2 regions of the Afipia massiliensis genome follow, and region 2 is predicted to be linked to the other one. Evidence: riboswitches for the same ligand, from Rfam matches in the RefSeq annotation. Region 2 holds a riboswitch; the other holds the start of a gene.
What was found. Region 2 has a riboswitch for cobalamin ahead of YH63_RS00540 (ribonucleoside-diphosphate reductase subunit alpha). Riboswitches for the same ligand answer to the same signal wherever they lie in the genome.
Positions count from the first base shown of each region.

Region 1: linked by a shared signal. The riboswitch ahead of YH63_RS15105 (TonB-dependent receptor) and the one ahead of YH63_RS00540 (ribonucleoside-diphosphate reductase subunit alpha) in region 2 are both predicted to bind cobalamin.

Region 1 covers NZ_LBIA02000001.1:3,151,440-3,158,535, reverse strand. Annotated here, with positions in the region: gene YH63_RS15120 (PRC-barrel domain-containing protein) at 1-370, shown strand, start outside; gene YH63_RS15115 (serine hydrolase domain-containing protein) at 808-2,019, shown strand; gene YH63_RS15110 (hypothetical protein) at 2,135-2,569, opposite strand; cobalamin riboswitch at 2,650-2,883, shown strand; gene YH63_RS15105 (TonB-dependent receptor) at 3,055-5,172, shown strand; gene YH63_RS15100 (His-rich protein BRANT) at 5,304-5,558, opposite strand; gene YH63_RS15095 (tetratricopeptide repeat protein) at 5,837-6,397, shown strand; gene YH63_RS15090 (NAD kinase) at 6,570-7,096, shown strand, end outside.
Region 2 covers NZ_LBIA02000001.1:128,343-135,438, reverse strand. Annotated here, with positions in the region: gene YH63_RS00555 (NAD(P)/FAD-dependent oxidoreductase) at 1-287, shown strand, start outside; gene YH63_RS00550 (c-type cytochrome) at 446-838, shown strand; gene metE (5-methyltetrahydropteroyltriglutamate--homocysteine S-methyltransferase) at 1,078-3,429, opposite strand; cobalamin riboswitch at 3,528-3,746, opposite strand; cobalamin riboswitch at 4,023-4,241, shown strand; gene YH63_RS00540 (ribonucleoside-diphosphate reductase subunit alpha) at 4,357-7,096, shown strand, end outside.

The DNA.
Region 1 (7,096 bases), 3.0 Mb from region 2:
CTTGGCGGTTTACAATGACGCCAACGAGAAGCTCGGCGACGTCAGTGAAATCATTCTCGACAAGAGCGGCAAGATCAATGCCGTCATCATTGGCGTCGGCGGTTTCCTCGGCGTCGGTCAGCACGACATCGCCGTGACGTTCGACAAGCTGAAGTGGGTTGAGGAGCCGATCCGTTCGGCATCGGCCGACAAAATGCCGGCGTCCGGAACGTCGTCAACGACGAGACCTTCGACAACGACCGGCGCAGCTACAACAACGACAACAGCCGCAGCGACGGACGATTGGTACCCCGATCATGCCGTCATGAGCGGGACCAAGGAGCAATTGAAGGCCATGCCTGCCTTCAAGTATTCGGAGAGCACCAAGTAAACCCGGCTTGGATAGTCTCCAGCTCAGTGACGCGGCCGAATCGGTTCACCGATTCGGCCGTTTTGTATCAGTGCGTCTGTACAGCTCAGAGGTAGGCGCTGAGGCACCATGCATTGAGTGAAGCAGCAACGGCCAGAGTGAAGACCAATATCGTGTTCACGGCTAAGGCTCCTCAAAAGGCCGTCTGAGAATCATCCGCGTCATATCCAGATTTGAACGCCCTCCCGGCGAAGAGTCTCGCGCATTGTTTTGCGCCGGCCCTCTTGCCAGATCGCCCTTTCCGAGTCCGATTCTCTCCGGATCTCCGCTCCGGTTGTGCGGCGCAGTGTTGTCTTACGCCGATTAACACGCACAATGCGGGCGCGCAGTCTCCCCGGCTGTGCCCAAAAACAACAACAAACGATTCAGTCCCGCTGGATCGGACTCCGGAGAAACGAATGTCAGCCAGATCGACCGCGAAGAGTCCTGCAAAAAATCTCATGAACGAATTCCCGCCGGCGCGGGACAACCTTGTGACACTGGCGAACTGGCGCACCCAGCCCTACAGCGAGTGGAGCTTTCATAACGTCCGGCGCGTATTGCCGACAGCGAACATCGCCGCATCGAAGCATCCCGTCCCGCTGGAAAGTTCGCTGGCTGAAATCGGTCACGTCGCCTTCGAGGGCAACAAGGGTCCGACAACGCTGCGCGAGGCGCTCCGCACGACGAACACCAAGGGATTTGTCGTACTCCGGCACGGGCGGATCGCTGCCGAATGGTATTCGAGCGGCATGGACGCGCGCACGCCGCATATCGTGTTCTCGGTGAGCAAGTCGATCACCGGGGCGCTTGGCGGAATTCTCGTGGACAAGGGCTTTCTGAATCCCAACCGCCCCGTCACCGATTACGTTCCCGAAGTCTCATCATCGGTGTATGGCGGGTGCTCGGTGCGGCATCTGCTCGACATGTCGGTCGGAATCGCCTTCACCGAGGATTATGTCGATCCGGACGGAGATGTGGCGCGTTACCGGCGCGCAGTTGGATGGGATGTCATCAAGCCCGGCCAGAGCACCATGGCGCTACGCGAATACCTCGCCACCCAGAAGCCGGACGGCAAGACCCACGGCCACGCGTTCCACTACGTCTCAACCAACACCGACCTGCTCGGCTGGGTCTATGAGCGCGCCGCGGGCCGCGCCCTCTCCGATCTGCTCGGCGAACATCTCTGGACGCCGCTCGGCGCGGAAAGCGACGCTTACATCACGCTCGACACGGAAGGCGCGATGCGCGCAGCCGGCGGTATCTGCGCTGCGCCGCGCGATCTCGCCCGCTTCGGCGAAATGATCCGGCAGCGCGGCGTCGCGAACGGCAAACAGGTGATCCCGGGCTGGTGGATCGACGACATCAACGACAACGGCGATCCGGAGGCATGGGCGCGCGGCGAATTCGCCGAGATGTTTCCAGATGCCGCCTATCGCAGCAAATTTTATCAGATCGACCGCAAGCGGCGCACATTGTGCTGCATCGGCATCCATGGCCAGTGGATCTATATCGATCCCGTCAGCGAACTGGTGATCGTTCGCGTGGCGGCCGAACCCGTCCCGCTCGACGTCGAGAATTACCGCGCCTGGCGACGGGGTTTCGAAGCGATCGTCCAGCATTTTTCGTGAGATATAGATCAGCACCGTCATTGCGAGCGAAGCGAAGCAATCCAGAATCAACAAACAAGACTGGATTGCTTCGTCGCAAGGGCTCCTCGCAATGACGAGTTGCTGAAGCGCAGGATTACCGCGTCAGCTTTTCCATTTCGGGAAATGCGGCGAAGGCCACGCCCTTACAAAGATCCTCGGTCTCCTCGATGATGCGATCGAGTCGTCCATCGATGTACATGCCCGCACGTTCCTTCACGCCGGCGTAGCGCCCTCCCGCACCGCGCGCATTGAAGCGCACGCACACGACATAGCGGCGGCGGCCCCCGACTTCCTTTTGCGCCGGCTCTGAAATCCCGGCCTCGCGAATACCGGTTGGATCGTTCAGATAGGTCCGTAGCAGAGCGAGCAGTTCGGGACGGTAATTCGCCGGATACGGCTGGTTCTCGACGCCGCGATCGGCGGTGTAGGACAGGCTGTCGGCGCCGCCGGTCCAGGCGCAGCCGGCCACAGCGAGCGCAAGCAGCACCGCCGCCGCGCGCGGCCCATATGTCACCAATTTGCAACGCATCCCAATGAAGTCCGTAACCTGAGCCATGGCATTGGATTTCTTGCTCATTGTGTCATTGACAAGGCAACCCGCCGCCGATTGATTGCAACCACGGCACAGGTGCCAGCGCAAGCTGGCGAATAGGGAATTCGGTGCCGCCGTGCAGACTCTTCAACGTGAAGCATGCACGGCTAGTCCGAAGCTGCCCCCGCAACTGTCAACGGTGAGTCGTTGTCCAATAGGCCACTGAGCGAAGGCGTTACAGCCGGGCTTGGGAAGGCGGGCAACGGCGACGATCCGCGAGCCAGGAGACCTGCCTGTACCGGTCATCCTTCCGTCGCACGGGGCGTGCGAAGGGGCGGCATTTCCGCAGCGGTGACGTGACGTAACAGTTGCGGAGGTCCGGCCGATGGCCTGTTTCCTCAGTCACGACGTAAAGTCCGGCAGCGTTCGCTCGCCGCGCATCGTCATGCCTGCGCGCGTCTTCACCGCGCCTTCGCGATCACATGCATCGGCGGGGCTCAAACGTGACTCTTTTTCCTAGATCTTTCTTTCCGGCGGCGACGCTCAGACTGTCATTCGCAGCGGCATGCCTCGCAGGCACGGCGCTTGTGAGCCCTGCCCTCGCGCAGGATGGCGGCGGCCAGTTGCCGCCGATCAACGTCGATGCGAGCCGCCTCTATGGCGGCATCGTCGGCGCGTCGACTGCGGTCATCACTGCGGAAGACATCGCACGTTCGCCCAACCAAACGATTCAGGAGATCCTCGCAACTATCCCGGGCGTTCAGCTTACGAACCTGTACGGCGCGGTGAACGGCACCGGCTCCGTCGTCGACCTTCGCGGGTTCGGCGCGTTTGCCTCGTCGAACACGCTGTTCCTCATTAACGGCCGACGCCTCAATGAAGCCGATCTGCAAGGTGTCGATCTCTCAACTATTCCGATTCAATCGATTGAACGGATCGAGGTCACACGCGGCAACAGCGGTGCGGTGCTGTACGGCGACAACGCCATTGGCGGCGTCATCAACATTATCACGAAGACGGGGATTGGAATCGGCAAGCCGATTGCAATGCGCACCGAAGCAGGCGTCGGATCATTCAACCAGCGGCTGGGGAATGTGTCCGCCAGTGTCAACGCCGGTCCATGGTCCTCCGCCGTTTTTGGCAACGCCATTTCGTCCGACGGATACCGCGTCAACAACGCCTTGCGACAGACCAACGGCGTCGGCGAGGTTCGCTACTCAACGCCTGATTTCAGCGCCTTCCTGAACCTGTCAGCCGACAACCAAAGCCTCGGTCTTCCGGGAGGCCGGGCAACGAGCGAGTTCGGCACCGGCATCAATCGCCTTGCGACCGATCCGCGGGGGGCAGCAACACCCTTCGATCGCGGCGAGAAGCAGGGAAAGAACGCAACCGCCGGGTTTACCAAGTCGTTGTGGGACGGCGCGGAATTGATCGTCGACGGCGGCGTGCGCGACAAGCAGCAGCAGGGCTCATTCCCTGGAGGCCTTCCCCTCAGTCCGTTCAACGCGCGTTATGTCGATTCCTCGTTGCAGACATGGTCGATCACGCCCCGCCTCAGCATCAAGAACCCGTTCTTCGGCCTGCGTTCGAATATCCTGACCGGCATCGACTATTACGATGCGGCCTACAGTTCAAACCGAAGCCGCTACGCCGGCGATGCACCGATTCACGTTTACAATCTGAAGCAGCAAACCCTTGCTGGTTACTGGCAACAGACCATCGGTCTGCTGCCGAGCACGGACTTCTCATATGGCGGCAGACTTCAGAACACGAAGCTGCAGGCAAGAGACAAGCTCGACATGTCGGCGCCAAACTGGTTCGGCGACCCGCAGGCGTCACCGCTCAACACCGACGAAACCAATCACGCGCTTCACGTCGGTCTTGAGCACCGGCTCAACGAGAATTTTGCGGTTTTCGCTCGCGCCGCCCAAGCATTCCGTACGCCAAACGTTGATGAACGGATTGGGTCCGGACCGTTCTTTGCGCCCGGCACGTTCAATCTGAAGACCCAGACATCTCACGATGTGGAAGCCGGCATCCGCATCCATGGCGGGCCACTCGATATTCAGTCGAGCTACTACGACATGCGGCTAAAGAACGAAATCCAGTTCAACCCGGCGCTGTTCTACAATATCAATCTTGACCCAACTCATCGTTACGGCAGCGAAACCAGCGCAACCCTGCGCGCTAGCGATACGGTCCGGCTCAGGGGCGGCTTCGCCTATACACGTGCCGTGTTCTCCGAAGGTCAATTTGCCGGCAACGACGTTCCTCTGGTTTCGCGTGTCACCGCCTATGGCGGCGTGTCGTGGGACGTGTGGCAGCGTTATCTGGTGTTCGATGCAACCGTCCGGTATTGGGGCGCGCGGCGTATGGACAACGACCAGCGCAATTTCCAGCCGCTCATTCCTGCTAACGCAACCGTCGACCTAAAACTCAGCGGCGAGGTCGATCGCTTCTTCTGGTCGTTCAGCGTCAACAATCTCTTCGACGTGCTGACCTACGATTACGCCATCGCCAGCGCGTCAACCTACGGCTCGTTCAACGCCTATCCTCTGCCCGGCCGTACCTACATGCTCAAAGCCGGCGTGACGTTCTGACCTGTCACACGCTGACCTCCAAACAGCCCGGCCTGCGGTCATCTCACGATGCTCCGCAGGCCGTTCTTCTTTCCATGAGCCGCTTCGATGCGGGGGCTATGCAATAGCGGTCACGGAAATAGTCGTCCCGGTCAGAAGTGGTGACGATGCTTCTTCACGATCACGACCTTGTGGCCGTGGCCATGACGGTGCTTGTTCCAGCCATAGTGACGGTGATGGCGATGCTTCTTCACCACAACGACCTGCGCATGGGAGCGCGCGACCGACGGTTTCACCACGATCGTCCTGGTCATCGGGCCGCGCTCGGTCTTGATGACGGTGGCAGCCATGGCAGGCGCGGCGAGCATCGAGGCGGCAACCAGGGCTGCGGAAATCGTCTTGAGCATCGGATATCTCCTGTTCACGCGATCGAGAGGTGGCCGGTCGCATGGCCGGGTGCCGATCGTCCCAGCAACGCTAGGCCGGGCGCGCTGAACTCAATCTGAAGCGCGCCAGCGGCTTTCGTTCATCTGGATGACAGTTTGGTTAGGCGCAGACGTTCCGGGGCGGGCTGGCCAAAAACCGCCGGAATTATGACGGGAAATCGCAGGAATGTTTGAACCCAGCGGGTGTTTAAGACGTACAAACAGAATAGGATCGTTTTGCTGATCAACGGAGGCTTGGCATGAGCAACTTGACCATCAGGCAGATATCTCTGGCGTTCATTCTTTCTGCGTTCGTCGCGGCGCCCACCGTCAATCTGGCGCAAGCCGCCGGTTCGGATACGCCCTCGCCTCCTCCCGCTTCCGACAGCAGCAAATCGAAGGGTTCCAAAGCGGAGTCCAAGAAAAAGGGCGAGAAGAAATCGTCGGTCGAGGATCCCGCTTTCCTGCAGGGCTATCGCACCGCTTATGCAACGATCTACGAGCAGAACGACTACGCCGCCGCCATTCCGCAGCTCAAGGCGCTCGGTCAGGACGACCGCGCCGATGTCGCCAATCTGATCGGCTATTCGTATCGCAAGCTGGGCAACTACGAGCTTGCCAGTGTCTGGTATGAGCGCGCTCTGAAGGCCGATCCCGGCCATGTCCGCACCTGGCAATATTATGGTCTGTGGCAGGTCGAACAGGGCAACCGCGAACAGGCGAAGCATCATCTCGCGAAGATCGAAGCCTTGGCGGGCCGCGACAGCGCCGAATATCAATCGCTGGCCTCCGCGCTGACCGGTGGCCGGACGTCCTATTGACCGGAGACACGGTTAGCCGCCTTGGTTAACCGGCGGATCAAGCCCCGCGGGTCGGTCATCGGCCGCGCGGGGCTGTTTTGCGCGGCCTGATCGCGCCTCGACAACCCCCGAAAACCTCGTATAGACGAAACCCGCGCGTTCACGACCTTGTGCCCGCGCCTCGGGGGCTGACATGACGACGTCGAAGAAATACGAGCGGATTGCCTTTGTGGCAGGCCCGAGCGATGAGGCCCAACAGGCCCTCGCCCAGCTCGTCGCTGCCTATGGCAACCTGCCGTCCGACAAGGCCGACGTGGTGGTGGCGCTTGGCGGCGACGGCCTGATGCTGCAGACATTGCACCGGCACATGCGCTCCGGCATCCCGATCTACGGGATGCATCGCGGCACCGTCGGCTTCCTGATGAATGAGTTCAGCCACCATTCGCTGATCGACCGGCTGGAAGCAGCGAAGCTCACCGTGATCAATCCGCTCTTGATGCGCGCCACCGACATCCACGGCAAGGTGCATATCCATCACGCCATCAACGAGGTCTCGCTGTTCCGGCAGACCCATCAGGCTGCACGGTTGCGGATTCTGGTCGACGAACACGAGCGGATGGCCGAACTGATCTCCGACGGGATCATGGTGGCAACACCTGCCGGTTCGACCGCCTACAATCTTTCGGCGCAGGGGCCGATCCTACCGATCAACGCCGCGCT
Region 2 (7,096 bases):
AATCGGCGTTCTCCGCCAACAGCCAGGCCAAGGTCGCCGCCATGATGATCCGGGGCGAACTGGCTTCGGCGCGCACGTTCCCGGCGCGTTACACCAACACCTGCTGGAGCATGATCGACACCGATGACGCCGTGAAGGTTGGCGGCGCTTACGAAGCCAAGGACGGCAAGATCGGCGCGTCTTCCACGTTTATCTCAAAGACCGGCGAGAGCGCCGATCTGCGCAAGCAGACGCAGGCGGAAAACATGGGTTGGTATACCGGGATCACGGCCGATATATTCGGCTGATGAACTGATCGTTGACGGAACCCGCCGCGGGGCGCGGTGGGGTTCGGTCTCATGCCCCAAATCCTCTTCTCTCAAGTCTTCCTCTCTAAGTCTTCCCGCCCATAGTTCTCACTCTCACCACCTGCCAGCCTTCCTGCCCGCTTCAAAGGTCAAACCACATGATTGCTCGTTCGCTCGTCGCCGCCCTCGCTCTTGCCGCTGTCAGCTTTGCCACTTCCGCCAATGCTCAGGACGTTGCCGCGGGCGAGAAGTCCTTCAACAAGTGCCGCGCCTGCCATCAGGTCGGCGAGACCGCCAAGAACACGGTGGGTCCGGTGCTGAACGGATTGTTCGGCCGCAAATCGGGAACGATCGAGGGCTACAACTATACCGACGCCAACAAGAATTCGGGCATCACCTGGGATGACGCGGTGTTCGCCGAGTACATCAAGGACCCGAAGGCCAAGATCCCCGGCACCAAGATGGCGTTCGCCGGCATCAAGAAGGAAGACGAGATCAAGGATCTCACCGCATTCCTCAAGCAGTACGGCGCGGACGGGAAGAAGAAGTAATCCGACGTTCCGGGCGCGCGAACGACCCGCACGCACAATGTCGTCCCCGCGAAGGCGGGGACCCATACTCCCTAAACTCTCATTTAAGATTGATAGCCGGGCAAGCGGTGCGGCATCACGCGCAACGGTGAATTCGGTGGTTATGGGTCCCCGCCTTCGCGGGGACGACGCGAGATACTGTTCTTCGCCTCTCCCCGTAAGAACGGGGAGAGGGAGAACTGGCATCAACAGAACGACGACTACGCCACGCGCGCCTGCCGTGCGGCCTCGACCATATTGCTCAGCGCGGACTTCACCTCCGGCCAGCCGCGCGTCTTGAGGCCGCAATCCGGATTGATCCAGATCTGCTCCGGCGACAGGTTGCGCCGCGCCTTGCCGATCAGCTCCATCATCTCCGGCACTTCCGGCACGCGCGGCGAATGGATGTCGTAGACGCCGGGTCCGATTTCGTTCGGATACTTGTAGGTCACGAAGGCGTCGAGCAGCTCCATTTTCGAGCGCGAGGTCTCGATCGAGATCACGTCGGCGTCCATCGCGCCGATGGCGTCGATGATGTCGTTGAACTCGGCGTAGCACATGTGGGTGTGGATCTGGGTTTCGTCCTTCACGCCAGCTTGCGAGACCTTGAAGCAGTCCACCGCCCAGTCGAGATACGCCTTCCAGTCGCCCTTGCGCAGCGGAAGACCCTCGCGCAACGCCGGCTCGTCGATCTGGATCACGCCGATGCCGGCCTTTTCCAGATCGGTCACCTCGTCGCGCAGCGCGAAGGCAATCTGGCGGCAGACCTGATCGCGCGACAGGTCGTCGCGCACGAACGACCATTGCAGCATGGTGACCGGGCCGGTGAGCATGCCTTTCATCGGCCGCGTGGTCAGCGACTGCGCATAGGACGACCAGCCGACCGTCATCGGCTTGGGGCGCGAGACGTCGCCGAAGATGATCGGCGGGCGGACATAGCGCGAGCCGTAGCTTTGCACCCAGCCGTGCTTGGTGAAGGCGTAGCCCGACAGTTGCTCGCCGAAATACTGCACCATGTCGTTGCGCTCGAACTCGCCGTGCACCAGCACGTCGATGCCGATATCTTCCTGCCAGCGCACGGCGGTCTCGGTTTCCTTGCGCAGGAACGTGTCGTACTCGGCGTCGCTGAGCTGGCCCTTGGCGTGAGCGGCGCGCGCCTTGCGCACCTCCTCGGTCTGCGGGAACGAGCCGATGGTCGTGGTCGGGAACGAGGGCAGGCCCAGCACCTTGCTCTGCAGTTTCTGCCGCGCGCTGAACGCGCTCTTGCGCTCCGACAGGGCCGAAGATTTTTCCGCCGCACGCGATTGCACGGCAGGATTATGAATCTTCGGCGACGATGCGCGCTTCTTGGCAGCATCGTCCGAGGCCGCGAACACATCCTTGACGGACTCGCGTCCCGACGACAGCGCGCGGCTCAGCGCGGCCAGTTCGCCCATCTTCTGCACCGAGAACGCAAGCCAGCTCTTCAGGTCGGCGTCGAGATCGGTTTCCTGATCGAGATCGATCGGCACATGCAGCATCGAGCACGACGGCGCGATCTGGATTCTGTCCGCGCCACGGAGCGCGATGGCGTCGTTGGAGAAATTGAAGACCCGTGTGAGATCGGCGCGCCAGATGTTGCGTCCGTCGATCACCCCCAGCGACATCACGCGGTCTGCTGGCATCTTGTCGAGGACGGAGTTGATCTGGCCCTTGCCGCGCACCAGATCGAGATGCACGCCCGCGACCGGCAGCTTGGTGACGAGATCGGCGTTGTCGCCGAGTTCGCCGAAATAGGTGGCTAGCATGATCTTGACGCCGGGCACCTTCAGCGCGAGTTCGCTGTACGCCGTCTTCAGCGCGGCCTTTTCATCCGCGTCGAGATCGAGCACGAGACACGGCTCGTCGATCTGCACCCAGTCCGCGCCTTCGGCTGCGAGCCTGTTGAGCAACTCGATGTAGACCGGCAGCAGCTTCGGCAACAGCGACAGCCGGTTCTCACCCTTGCCGAGCTTGAGGAACGTCACGGGGCCGACCAGCACCGGCCGGGTCTGGATTCCGAGCGCCTTGGCTTCGCGGTATTCATCGATCGCCTTGGTGGAGGAGAGGGCGAAGGTCTGATCCTTCGAGAACTCCGGCACCATGTAATGATAGTTGGTGTCGAACCACTTGGTCATTTCCTGCGCCGGAACGCCTTGCCCGTGGCTATGGCCATGCGCGCAGCCGTCGTGGTCGCCCGAGTCCTTGTGAGACAAGCCTTTCTGGCTGCCGCGCGCCATCGCGAAATATGTCTCGAAAGACACCGGCCCGCCGGTCCAGCCGTAGATCTTCGGAATCGCACCGACCATGGCGCTGGTGTCGAGCACCTGATCGTAGAGCGAGAAATCGTTCGACGGGATCACGGTGACGCCGAGATCGCGCTGGCGCGTCCAGTTGTCGGCGCGGATTTTCGCGGCGGCCTCGCGCAGCGCGGCCTCGTCGATCTTGCCGGACCAGAATTTCTCCAGCGCCATTTTCAGTTCGCGGCGTGGGCCGATGCGCGGCACGCCGAGCGTGGCGACAGGAATGGAAGCAGTGGAAGCAGAATTCGTCATCGGAAACCCCGTGATGTTGGGGCAGGGCCGGACATGCGCGAACGACAGAGACGGAAGTGCCGTCCTCCGCAAGCGACACACCGGGGCACCCCGCCCGTGGACGTACTGTGATCGCGGCAGGTCTCCTGGCTTGCGGGTCGACGCCTTAAGTCCGGCCTTCCCGCGGCTTGCGCCGCAGTGGCAGTGATGGACAAAGGCTCGCCGCTTACAGTTGCGGGGGCAGCTTCGGACTTGCGCAATCCACCTGGACCGCGCGCACCGCATTCCCTCTTGGCTCCGGACCACCGATCCGCAGAACCGCGATGGTCAAGTTATGAGAAGCGCATTCCGGTCGGTCAAAGGGAAAGCTTCCCACCGGGCACCTCAGAAGATCGCGCGCGACGCCTGTGGGCAGAAACTTGATGGCGTCGCCGTCACTGATTCTCGTTGATTTGTCCTGAGGTGCGATATCGTGGCGTGGTTCTGAATTATCTTGGCCGTGGAAACAGAATCGAAGCACTCTAACCCAGTGTTGAGAAACAGCGGTTTCTCGAAGGGCCTAGGGATAACGGGGATGCTTTTTAATCTTTTGTTGACTCTTTGAGCCTTATATCACCACATGTAGATGTCACGGTCCGCTGGACGTCAAAATCTAGTGGCTAAGAGGGAAGCCGGTGAGCTGCACGTTTGATGCAGCAAGTCCGGCGCTGCCCCCGCAACTGTAAGCAGTGAGTTGAATCCGACCGATGTCACTGGTGCGTTTTTCGCATCGGGAAGACCGGGTTCAACGCTGACCTGCGAGCCAGGAGACCTGCCGCGACACCAAAAGAACGTCCACGGGCGGGGTGTCCGGAGGTCGCTTGCAGCATTGCCGGCGCTTGCCGGTCGTCATGCAGCGTTCTCTCGGCCCAAGCCCCCAAAAAATTGCAACACGCACGGGGTCTGCCGATGTCTCTCTCTCTCGAACGCGAAGCCGCAAAATCCGCTCCTCTCATTCAGTTGCGTTCCGAGTCGCTGGCCGTCCCTGCCACCACACCGCCGTTGCAGGTCATCCGCCGCAACGGCACGGTCTCGCCGTTCGACGCGAGCAAGATCTCGATTGCGATGACCAAGGCGTTCCTCGCGGTCGAAGGGCACACCGCGGCGGCGTCGCGCCGCATTCACGAGGTCATCGAGCAACTGACGAACGAGGTCGTCGGCGCGCTGACCCGCCGGATCGGCGAGGGGCGCACCTTCCATATCGAGGATGTGCAGGATCAGGTCGAACTGGCGCTGATGCGCAGCGAACATCACAAGGTCGCTCGTGCCTATGTGCTCTATCGCGAGGAACGCACGCGCCAGCGCGCCGAGGCGGAAGCCGCAAAGCCCGCCAAGACTTCTTCCGAACCGCAACTGCATGTGACGCTGGGCAATGGCACGCGCGTGCCGCTCGATGTGGATCGCCTGACGCTGATCATTCAGGAAGCCTGCGCCAATCTTGACGGCGTCGATGCGGCACCGGTTCTCGCCGAGACGCGCCGCAACCTTTACGACGGCATTAGCCAGGATGAACTGGCGCTCGCGGGCATCATGGCTGCACGCACGCTGGTGGAACTGGAGCCGAACTACGCCTATGTCAGCGCGCGGCTGCTGCTCGACAAGCTGCGCACCGAAGTGCTGTCGTTTGTCCATTCCGCGCAGATCAACGCCTCGCAGGCCGACATGACGGCGCGCTATGCGGAGTACTTTCCGGCCTATGTCAAAAAGGGCATCGAGGCCGAGCTGCTCGATCCCGAACTGGCACGCTACGACCTGAAGCGGATCGCAGCGGCCTTGAAGCCGGAGCGCGATCTGTCGTTCCAGTTCCTCGGGCTGCAGACACTGTACGACCGCTATTTCCTGCATGACGACGGCAACCGCATCGAGCTGCCGCAGGCGTTTTTCATGCGCGTCGCGATGGGCCTTGCGATCCGCGAGATCGATCGCGAGGCGCGCGCCATCGAATTCTACAACCTGCTGTCGTCGTTCGACTTCATGGCGTCCACGCCGACGCTGTTCAATTCCGGCACGCTGCGGCCGCAACTGTCGTCCTGTTTCCTCACCACGGTGGCGGACGATCTCGACGGCATCTTCAAGTCGGTGAAGGACAATGCGCTGCTGGCGAAGTATTCCGGCGGCCTCGGCAACGACTGGACCCGCGTGCGTGGCCTCGGCGCTCACATCAAGGGCACCAACGGCGAAAGCCAGGGCGTGGTGCCGTTCCTGAAAGTCGCCAATGACACGGCCATCGCGGTCAATCAGGGCGGCAAGCGCAAGGGCGCGGTTTGCGCCTATCTCGAGACATGGCATGTCGACATCGAGGAATTCCTCGATCTGCGCAAGAACACCGGCGACGATCGCCGCCGCACCCACGACATGAACACCGCGAACTGGGTGCCGGATCTGTTCATGCAACGCGTCGAATCCGACGGCGAGTGGACGCTGTTCTCGCCGGACGAGACGCCGGACCTGCACGATCTTTACGGCAAGGCGTTTGCCGAGCGTTACGCCTTCTACGAGGGCAAGGCCGCGCGCGGCGAGATGCGGGTGTTCAAGAAGCTGCGTGCCACGGATCTGTGGCGTCGGATGCTGACCATGCTGTTCGAAACCGGGCATCCGTGGATCACCTTCAAGGACCCGTGCAACCTGCGCTCGCCGCAGCAGCATGTCGGCGTGATCCACTCGTCAAATCTCTGCACCGAAATCACGTTGAACACGTCGGATGACGAGGTTGCGGTGTGCAATCTCGGCTCGGTCAACCTGCTCAACCATGTGGGCGAGGGCGGGATCGATCATGTGCGGCTGAAGCGGACGATTTCGACCGCGATGCGGATGCTCGACAACGTCATCGACATCAATTTCTATACCATTCCGGAAGCGCGCCGCTCGAACCTGCAGCATCGTCCGGTCGGGCTCGGCCTGATGGGCTTTCAGGACGCGCTGCACGCGCTGCGAATCCCGATGGCGTCCGACGCTGCCGTCACGTTCGCTGACACCAGCATGGAAGCGATTTCGTTCCACGCCATCACAGCGTCGGTCGATCTTGCAGCCGAGCGCGGACAGTATCCGTCGTTCAAGGGGTCGCTGTGGAGCAGGGGCATCCTGCCGATCGACTCGATTGAAATTCTGGCGGCCGCCCGCGGCGGCCTTGATGTGGACTGGTCGGTGACGCTGGACTGGACGGCGCTGCGCGCGCGGGTGCAATCCACCGGCATGCGCAACTCCAACGTGATGGCGATTGCGCCGACCGCAACCATCTCCAACATCTGCGGCGTGGCGCAGTCGATCGAGCCCGCCTACCAGAACCTCTACGTCAAATCGAACATGTCGGGCGACTTCACCGAGGTGAACGAATTCCTCGTTCGTGATCTCAAGGCGCGCGGCCTGTGGGACGAGGTGATGGTGTCCGATCTGAAATACTTCGACGGCAGCGTCGGCTCCATCGACCGCGTGCCGGACGATCTGAAGCTGCTCTATGCAACCGCGTTCGAGATCGACAGCGCATGGCTGATCGAGGCGGCAGCGCGGCGGCAGAAGTGGATCGATCAGGCGCAGTCGCTCAACCTCTATATCGCCAATCCATCGGGCAAAAAGCTCGATCAGCTGTACCGGCTGGCATGGGCGCGCGGCCTGAAGACGACCTACTACCTGCGCTCGCGCAGCGCCACGC